Regions from separate parts of the Fodinicurvata sediminis DSM 21159 genome, predicted to be linked through region 2. Evidence: predicted binding sites of a transcription regulator. Region 2 holds the regulator's gene; each other region holds the start of a gene.
What was found. Region 2 encodes LexA, which represses DNA repair genes until DNA is damaged. Its sites were predicted from a motif close to ATGTTCTANTTTGGTTC; they were not measured.
Positions count from the first base shown of each region.

Region 1: G502_RS0110935 (Y-family DNA polymerase) is a predicted target of LexA. The motif match lies at 1,191-1,207, and genes of this name have one in related genera.
Region 3: G502_RS18735 (PA0069 family radical SAM protein) is a predicted target of LexA. The motif match lies at 2,017-2,033, and genes of this name have one in related genera.

Region 1 is NZ_ATVH01000015.1:99,464-102,741, reverse strand. It holds gene G502_RS0110935 (Y-family DNA polymerase) at 1-1,170, opposite strand, end outside; gene G502_RS19775 (TRAP transporter permease) at 1,634-3,278, opposite strand, start outside.
Region 2 is NZ_ATVH01000011.1:75,291-78,568, forward strand. It holds gene G502_RS18155 (ComEC/Rec2 family competence protein) at 1-1,685, shown strand, start outside; gene lexA (transcriptional repressor LexA) at 1,686-2,408, opposite strand; gene G502_RS0101585 (Na+/H+ antiporter subunit G) at 2,507-2,908, opposite strand; gene G502_RS0101590 (K+/H+ antiporter subunit F) at 2,925-3,194, opposite strand; gene G502_RS0101595 (Na+/H+ antiporter subunit E) at 3,191-3,278, opposite strand, start outside.
Region 3 is NZ_ATVH01000013.1:48,296-51,573, reverse strand. It holds gene rnhB (ribonuclease HII) at 1-489, opposite strand, end outside; gene G502_RS0105245 (hypothetical protein) at 525-704, opposite strand; gene G502_RS18735 (PA0069 family radical SAM protein) at 868-1,992, opposite strand; gene G502_RS0105235 (hypothetical protein) at 2,137-2,334, opposite strand; gene G502_RS0105230 (LysR family transcriptional regulator) at 2,741-3,278, opposite strand, start outside.

The DNA.
Region 1 (3,278 bases), on a different contig from region 2:
GGTGCCGGCATAGCGGGCGTTCAGTTCGTCGATGGCCCGGCTGATGTCCTCCCAGCGCTGTCGGGCCCGGTCGTCGCGCAGCAGCAGGTCAAGCTGCCGTTCGCCAGCCGGCGACAGGTCATAGAGCGTCACGCCCACACGAAAGATCATCACGCCCCGTGGATAGGCCTGTTCCACCCGCTTCCAGAGTCCGGCCAGGGCGGAGAGGATGGCCTGGTCGTCGCGCACCACGGGCAGGTCCGTCTTGGCGAGCCAGGGGCCGCTTCGGGTCGACAGCCAGAGCCAGAGCCCGCCGGCATAGTAGTTCTCGCGCCTCAGGCGGCGCGCCGCCTTGGTGAGCAGAAGGCGGGAGATCTCGCGCGCGGCCGAGATCGTGCGCGAGCCCGGCGGCAGAACGCGGCCGTGGCCGAACATGCCGCGCGCGGCCGGCTGGGCCTGGATGTCATAGCCGTGCAGCGCGTACCACAGGCGCTCACCGGTCACATTGCCCCACAGCTTGCGCATCTGCTTGGGCTGCAGGGCATAGAGCTCTTCCGTGGTGAAGACGTCGGCGCGCTGAAGCCGGGCCCTCATGTTGCTGCCGACGCCCGGGATGTCGTTGAGCGGTACCGAGAACAGCGGATCCGGCATGTCGTTGGGATGCCAGATGGCAAGCCCATCGCCATAGCGGCCGTTGCCGTGCTTGCCTTCCTTGCAGGCGATCTTCGCCAGCTGCCGGTTGGCCGCAAAGCCGATGGAACAGGTAATCCAGGGCCCGATGTTGTCCCGGATCGCGGCCTTGATCCGGCGGGACAGGTCGATCGGATCCTCCCGGTCGGCCTGGTCGAGGCGACAGGTCAGCTCGTCGATGGACTTGGCCGCGTCGATGGGAATGACGGTCTCGATCTCCGAGAGCAGGGCATTGTGGGCCCGGCGGTACAGGTCCGGCTTCTGCGGCACCAACACAAGGCCGGGAGAGCACCGCCTGGCTTCCCGCACCGGCATGACATTCTTGACGCCCTGCGCCTTGGCTTCCCGTGAACAGGCGATCACCGTCGTCTGGTCGGTGCCATCGAAGGGCACGATACCCACGGGCCGGCCACGCAGGCGCCTGTCCGCCTGCTGCTCGACGGCCGCAAAGAAGCCGTCGAAATCCAGGTAGAGCCGCTCGATGGTCTCCGGTTTGCGCATGATGCTCTCTCCATGAATAGGAACAAATAGAGAACATTCATGTGCGCCCTTGAGTCAAGAGCTTCTCGTCAAGGCGCAGAACGCCGGGCGCCTGGCGGCGAGATACCCTGCATGGCCGCAAACGCCGCCGCCTGCTGTATCTCTGCGTGCGACATAATTTCAGACACCATGTGTGAGCTGCTGAGCTGCGTGTCACAGCACACCTCATAGGTAGGGATCTGATTCCCCGCCCTCTTGACGCCCGTCGATTGCAAGATGGAGACGTGCGCGACAAGGGCCGTGACCGGCCTACAGTTCAGTTGCTACTGCGCGCTTTCCAGTGCCTGGAGATAGGCATCCCGATCCGGCTTGTGCTTCAGCGCATCAGCCGGGTCATGCCGGCGGAATCGTAAATGTCACCGATCAGATCGTAGCAGGGCCCCCTTCGAAGGTTCGAGCGGGAGAAAGGCTCGACCGGGACCACCTACCCCTCACCCTTCGGCTGCGGCATGACGCCGGGCCCCTTGGCCAGGCGGTTCATGGCCAGGAAGGCCAGCACCGTGGCGATCGCCGACAGCACGGCTGCAATGGTGGAGATCGTGCGGTCGGGCGACAGGATGGTGACCAGCGCGATCACGATCAGCACCAGGCGCACACCCCAGTTGGTCATGTCGTTCTGGGAAAAGCGCCCCTGAAAGGCCAGGCTGAGCGCCAGGGTGGCCGCCACCACCAGCAGAAAGGCGGGGATCTGCGCCAGTCCGGGCACGGCCACCAGGTCCGGCTTTGTGAAGAGCGCGGCCATCATCACCATCAAGGGCATACAGAGCAGCAGCGCATACATCATCGTTCGGACAAAGGGCGCTTCGGCAATCCGCGAAGTCACGGCCGCCACCACCGAAGTGGGGGGCGAAAGCTCGCCGAACACGGCCACGAAAAAGGCGAAGAAATGCACCACCCAAGGGTCCATGCCCGCCTTGATCATGAAGGGGGCGATAACTACGGCGGTGATGATATAGGTCGGCGCCACCGGCAGGCCCATGCCCACCACATAGCCGAAGGCAAAGGCCACCAGGCCCATGACGGCCAGATTGACCCCCGCACCCTCCATCAGGATCACGCCCACCTTGGTCGGCACGCCGGTGATGGTGAAACTGGCCGTCAGAATGCCCAGCGTAGCGAGCAGGATCGTCAGATCCGCCGTGATGTTCGAAAAGGCCTCGACCAGCTTCAGGAAGGGGTGGCTGACCGTCTTGACCGAGAAATCACGCCGTCGGAACAGCCGGATGACGAAGGCCGCGGTCAACGCCACGAACAGCCCCAGGAAAATGTTCTGGGCCGAACTCATGGCCGCGTGGCGTTCGATCCCCATCAGGTAGATCAACCCCGCCACGGCCAGGAAATAGCTGGCGATGTTCGCCTTGTCCATGAAGCTCATGGGCCCGACATCGGGCACCACCGCGCGGTGCTGGTAGCGCATGCCCAACAGGTAGACCGCAAAGGCCACCCCGATGAAATAGACGATGGCCGGCACGAAGCCGCGGGCCACCACCTCGAAATAGCTCTCGCGCAGGTACTCCGCCATCAGGAAGGCGGCAATGCCCATCAGCGGCGGCATCAGCTGTCCGCCCAGGGACGACGCGGTCTCCACCGCCGCGGCCGTGGTGCGCGGGAAACCAGCCTTGATCAGGGCGGGAATCGTCGCCGTGCCGGTGGTCGCCGCGTTCGCCGCACCGGAGCCCGAAACGGCGGCCACGCCAAACGAACCGATCATGGCGGCCTGCGGCAACAGCCTGGGGGAGCGCGCCGCGATCCGCTCGGAGGCGCGCAGAATGGAATCGATACAGCCGAAGGCGCGCAGCACGGCCAGGACCAGGATGAACGAGCCGATGAGCGTCAGGCCCAGCTGGGCCAGCCGTTCGAAGACACCGGTGGACATTTCGACGCTGACGGCACCCACGACGCGGCGCACAGACATGCCCGGATGGTGGAAGGTCCCCGGCACCAGATAGCCGAAAACGGTATAGAGCAGCAGGATGATGTTGATGACGAACAGCGCGAAATAGCGCCGGCGGGCATATTCCAGAATCAGCAGCGCCATGCCACCACCCACGGCCAAGTCATGGTTGTTC
Region 2 (3,278 bases):
TAAAATCCGGACAAAGGATTGAAGCCCTGGCGTCTCTAGCTCCGCCACCACCACCTGCCGTTCCCGGCGACTATGATTTCTCGCGCGTGGCGTATTTCCAGAGAATTGGTGCGGTTGGGTTCACTTTTGGAGCTCCTGATCCGATTGGGCAGCGTGTCGGGGAAAAAGGCCAGGACAGCTGGAGAGCTCCTATCGAAGCCTGGGCTCAGTGGTGGAGTGAAAATCGCCGCCGGCTAGCCGGCATTTCCATTCGGCGTTTACCTGGACAGACGGGGGCCGTGACGGCTGCGCTTTTGACTGGACTGCGGGGTGCCATATCGGAGGAGACAAATCAGGCAATGCGCCATTCAGGGCTTGCACATCTGTTGGCTATCTCTGGTCTGCATCTTGGCCTGATTGCAGGGACGGCATTCTTCGGCTTGCGTGCCTTCCTTTGTCTATGGCCAACCATTGCGCTCCGCCTGCCTGCCAAGAAGATCGCTGCCGCATCAGCTCTTGTGGTCGCCTTCTGTTATCTTTTTCTGGCCGGTGCGACCATTCCCACCCAGCGCGCATTCATCATGACGGCCCTTGTCCTTGTTGCTGTATTGCTGGATCGGACAGCTTTGACTCTCAGGCTGGTTGCCATGGCCGCCTTTCTTGTGTTGTTCTTGTCTCCTGAAAGCCTGCTCGGGGCAAGCTTTCAGATGTCCTTTGCAGCGGTGACGGGGCTTGTCGCGGGCTATGAGATCCTGCGAGAGCATCGGGTTTTTTCGGATCACGGCCAGACGAGCCGAGGACGCATCACGACCGCCCTGAATTATCTTTCAGGTGTCGCCATCACGACGGTTATTGCAACCATCGCCACAGCACCCTTCGCGCTCTATCACTTCAATGCCTTGACCAGCTATGGCCTGCTCGCAAATTTGCTGGCTGTGCCGCTTACGGCTTTCTGGATTATGCCGGCTGCGCTTCTGGTTCTGCTTGCCTATCCCTTTGGTTTGGCTTTCGAGGTATTGCCCTTGATGGGCAAGGGGGTGGAGTTGGTTCTACATGTGGCTGAGTATATCTCCTCGCTTCCAGGGGCCCGTCTGCTCGTTCCGCAAATGCCAAGCTGGGGGCTTGCTCTCTGCGTGGGTGGTGGCCTGTGGCTGTGCCTTTGGGGCAGAAACTGGCGCTTCGCAGGATTTCCGGTTTTTCTGGCTGGCTTGGCGACGCCGCTATTCCATGATCCGCCAGACATCATGATTTCGGAAAGCATGGAAGTCATGGCTGTAGCCGACCCCGGGGGTCTCTTGGCCTTGTCCAATCGTCGCAAGGCGCGCTTTTCTTCAGATCAATGGCTTGAAAGACGTGCTCAACACAACCCTCTGGCCTGGCCTGAAGCAGGCACGCGCACTGCTGAATGGTTGGCCTGCGATGACATTGGATGTCTGTACGACAGGAAGGGCAAAAGGGTTGCCTTCCCACTGGAAGCTCAAGCCATGGCAGAAGACTGCATGTCTGCTGATCTGGTTATTACGAGCAAGAATCCGACTGTGATGTGCCAGCAGCAAATAGAGCGGTCACTATTGATCACCCGCCTCGATGTTTGGCGAAACGGAGGACATGCATTTTGGCTGCGTGATTACGGAATAGATCAGTTGACAGTCCGACAGTGGCAAGGCGACAGGCCGTGGACGGCCTATGGAGAGCGCCCGGAATAATCAGTATTTTCGGATCAAGCCGGCCAAGCGCCCCTGAATCTGGACACGGTCAGGTGGAAAGAGGCGTGTTTCATATTGCGCGTTGGCAGGTTCCAAGGCGATAGCTCCCTGGCGCTGACGCAATCGCTTCAAGGTGACCTCCTCTCGATCCACCAAGGCAACAACGATTTCACCATTTGCTGCCTGATCCGTAACCTCAATTATAACGGTGTCACCATCTAGAATTCCGGCGTCCATCATGGAATCGCCTTCAACCTGAAGCGCATAGTATTGACCATGGCCCAGGAGTGTCTGGGGAACCTCGGTGTAGCTGTCGGGGTCTCGCAAAGCTTCTATGGGCGTGCCGGCTGCAATCTTGCCGTAGAGCGGCAAAGAGGCAATTTCGGCCTCGCTAGCCTCCGATCCAGCAGCAAGGACGGGATCGACTGCAGCTTCGGCCGGGGCATTTGCGTTCGGCCGCCCACCTTCGATCACACTTGGTGAAAAGCCCCCGTTTGCTGCATTCAATTCACCAGGCAGGCGCAGTATTTCGATTGCCCGTGCCCGATGAGGCAGGCGTCGGATGAAATTGCGCTCTTCCAAGCCGCTGATGAGGCGATGTATCCCCGACTTGGACTTCAAGCCAAGAGCTTCCTTCATTTCATCGAAGGACGGGGAGACGCCATGCTCATTCAGATGGCGATGCAGGAAAAGCAAGAGTTCATGCTGCTTTTTGGTGAGCATCGCGGCCTCCGGCTTCAATGGCTTCAAGAAGAACGAATCGTAAACTTCCTCAATGTTCTAGTATTGTTCTTGTGATTCGTCAAGCGAACCGAACCGGCTTATCGAATCTCGGTCCGGCTGTGCTTGTCACTTTTCTCAAAGGTGGCCCACCCAGCTTTGCCCGCACCGGCAGGAGGTGGCAACTGGAACTGGTCCGTATCCTGCCGCGCCCTGATTCTGTGAAGATGGGTCTTGGCGACAAGATAGGCTGTTACCGGTGCGACAAGAAAGAGAAATATCGTGATAAGCAACTCGTGAACGGAAAGTGTTCGCTCAACAAAAGCGAAATAGAGGATGGAAGCAATCAACATGCCCCCGATGCCCAGTGTGGTCGCCTTGGTTGGCGCATGCAGGCGGGCCATCAGATCCGGAAGCTTGCTGAGGCCGAACGAACCAACCAGCGCAAAGACACCGCCTACCACGATCATAGCGGATATCAGAAGTTCAATCAGGAAGCCCATTGCCACGCCCATTTTTCTATTCGATGATATCGCCACGCAGGAGGTACTTGCAGAAGGCGACCGTGGTAATGAAGCCGACCATGGCAAACAACAGCGCAGCTTCGAAATTGGTGCTCGATCCCTGCCAGATGCCGAAAAGGATGAACAGGGCAATCGTGTTGATGGTCAAGGTATCCAACGCCAGGATTCTGTTGATGGAATCCGGTCCGACGATCAGGCGATGAAGATTCATCAGCACGGCCAAGCCTATGCTTATGAAACCGAAGTAAGTGGCATACGCGATCATTCGAAAATGTCCTTCAGCCGTTTTTCATAGCGGGACTTGATTCCGGTTACAGTTTCCTGTTCGTCGGCAACATCCAGTCCATGG
Region 3 (3,278 bases), on a different contig from region 2:
GCAGTCCTGGTCGAGCTGTTCCATCAGGCGGTCACGCGTGACCTTGGCCAGGATCGAAGCGGCCGCCACCGAGACGCTGAGGCTGTCGCCACGGGCCATGGCCCGGTGTGGACAGGGCAACTCCGGCGCGTGCAGGCCGTCGACGATGGCGCCGTCGGGAACGAAATCCAGGGCTGCCACCGCCCGCTGCATGGCCAGAAGGCTGGCCTGCAGGATGTTGAACTGATCGATTTCGGAAACACTGGCCTGTCCGATGCCGAAATGACATCGTTCCTGTATGGCCGTGCACAGACTGGCCCGTCGCTGTGCCGTCAGTTTCTTGGAATCGTTGAGGTGCTGAAAGGTGGGTTCGGTAAGGTCTGCCGGTGTGATACACACGGCTGCCGCGACAACCGGCCCGGCCCAGGGGCCGCGTCCAGCCTCGTCGAGGCCGACAATTTGGCGGTTGTCGCGGGCTCCGAATTCTGTTTCGAATGAATAGTCGGGCATGGGGACAGACGCGGCGGCGCTGTCCGCGCGCGGCCTCAGGCCGCCATACCGTGTCCGTCGCTCCAGGCCTGAGTCTGCTTGCAGGAGGGGCAGATACGCTCGCCAGGCCAGGCCGAGCTGAAGCTCTGGGCGCACATCAGGCACTTGCGCTTCTTGGTCTCGTGCTGGCGATCGCTTTCGGGTTTCTTCACGCTTTCACTACGGTTCCGGGCCATCAGATCTTCCTGTCGTTTCAGCTTCTGTCTAACTGTCAATGTGACGAATTTATCGCATTCATATAAAGGAAGCTGATGCGTCATGGAACCTACATCTTGCAGCGCAGCAATGCGTTTACAGCATGGCGGGCTGCGAAAAGGCCTGATTCCGTGACGTAAGCTCCTAGAAAAGCTCGAATTGCCGTGGATCACGGGGCGCTCGGAAGCGGTTGCAATCCATGGAATTTTCCGTCCGATTCAGTTTCAGGCGCCGGGTCGCGGTCTCGAAACGCTGGCGGAGAAGATCGGCATAGACACCCCGGCCCTTCATCCGCGTGCCCCAACGGCTTTCATAGAGATGGCCGGCCCGGGTTTCCTTGACAAGTTTCAGGACGCGATTTTTTCGTTCCGGCATGTGCGTATCGAGCCAGTTCTCGAACAGTGCTCCCAACTCGTGAGGCAGGCGCAGCAGGACGTAACCGGCCCTGTCGGCACCGCGCTCGGCGGCAGCTTCGAGAATGGCCTCCAGTTCACTGTCATTCAGTCCCGGGATCATGGGCGCGGAAAGCACGGTGACGGGAATGCCGGCCTGGTTCAGCTTCTGAAGTGTCGCGAGCCGCTTCATCGGAGTCGCGGCCCGCGGTTCCAGATTGCGTGCCAGCTTGCCGTCCAGGGTAGTGATGGACAGGCAGACCCGAACGAGATTCTGCTGCGCAAGTTCCTGGAGCAGATCCAGATCGCGCAGGACCAGTGTGGATTTGGTGATCAACGTGACCGGGTGACGGGCCTGGAGCAGCACTTCCAGGACCCCGCGGGTGATGCGCAGCTTCCGCTCCACCGGCTGGTAGGGATCGGTGTTCGAGCCAAGCGCGATGACCTCTGGACGGTAGGAGGGCTTGGCCAGTTCCTGGCGCAGCAACTCGGCAGCGGCGTGCTTGGCGAAGATGCGGCTCTCGAAGTCCAGGCCCGGCGAAAGGCCAAGATAGGAATGGCTGGGACGCGCGAAGCAGTAGATACAGCCGTGCTCGCAGCCGCGATAGGGATTGAGTGAGCGGGAGAGCGGAACGTCGGGAGAATCATTGTGCGACAGGATGGATCGTGCCGCGTCGGCATAGACTATGGTTTGCAGTCCCGGCTCCTCTTCCTCCGGATCCCATCCGTCATGCTCTCGGTGACGGCTTTCCGGATCGAAGCGTCCTTCCGGGTTTCCGACAGCACCGCGGCCCTTGCGCGGACAGTCGGGGACTGTCGTGCCGCTTTCCGGTGGGGGGTCTGCTTCCGGTTGGAACTCTGCGCGTTTCCTCTCCATGCGGAAAGGATAGGCCATTAATAAGAACAAAACAAGAACATTATTGTTCCTGAAGAACTCTTGTTACGGCAGAGTCCTTGACCACCAGAAGGGGGCAAGCTTCGCCTGCAGAGCAGGCTGCCGGCGAAGCTTGTGGATTTCCTGCTAGCCGGCGCTGCCGAGACTCGAGTCGGCCTTGTCCTCTGTTCTGGACAGAACGGCATCGCTGGTCTGGAAGGCCTTGTCGACGCGTTCCGGCCAGGTGACCGGTTTATCCTGGTTGCGTTCGAATTCCCGGAGTGCTTCGCGCAATTCCTTCAGGGTCTCGTAGAGCTCGCGCTCATTGGGGGTCAGGTTTTCCATGGATCGAAGTGTCCTTCTGCCTTGAGATGCTGGCAGGCAGGTGGGTCTGATCGCGGGACGATCAAGGAGACTTCATGGGCCGGTTGCGTGGCAATTTCCGGACGAAAAAAATGCCGGGAACCAAAAGGTTCCCGGCAAGTTGAACAGGGAGGCTTCACGTCTGGGAGACGTAGGACCTTCTGCGCGAGGGGCGCGCCCGAAGGCCCTGGGTCCGGAAGGGATTCCGGACCAGAGACCGGCGCTGGCGCCGGGCTCTCAGGGATGCTGCGTCGCAACATCGTCTGACAAGAAAAATGGGATTTTCCCCCCTGATTGTCTATGCACAAACGAACAAATGGGCCATGCGACTGTCGCATAGCTACACCCCTGTTGCTCAAAGGCAACAGCAGTTCTCCGTTCACGTGGATTACAGACGTGACTCTGCAACCTGACGGAGCAGGAAATCCCGGAAAACCTCGATACGCTGAGTTCCGCGTAATTCCTCGGGATAGACGAAATAGGCATCGATCCGAGGGCCTTCCAGGTCCGGGAGAATCTGAACCAGGTCACTGTCCTCCTGGATCATGTACTCCGGCAGGCTGCCGATGCCAGCGCCCATGGTGATGGCCTGCATGATGGCGTAGATGTTGTTGACGGTCAGTGCCGGCCGTCGCATGCCCGTCGCCGTGCCGCTGCGCAGCAGCCAGTTGACGTCGGGAACCGGGGGCCGCGTGTCCTGGCCGTAGACAACCAGACGGTGCTTGTCCAGTTCCTCCACGCTTTGCGGCAAGCCATGCTTCTTAAGGTAGGCCGGCGCGGCATAGGCTTGGATATGGACGTTCAGCAGGTGGCGCTGGATCAGATCGCCCTGGCGCGGCGGTGACATGCGAATGGCGACGTCGGCCTCGCGCATGGACAGGTCGAGTTCCCGGTCATCCAGGATCAGATGCAGCTCGATGTCGGGA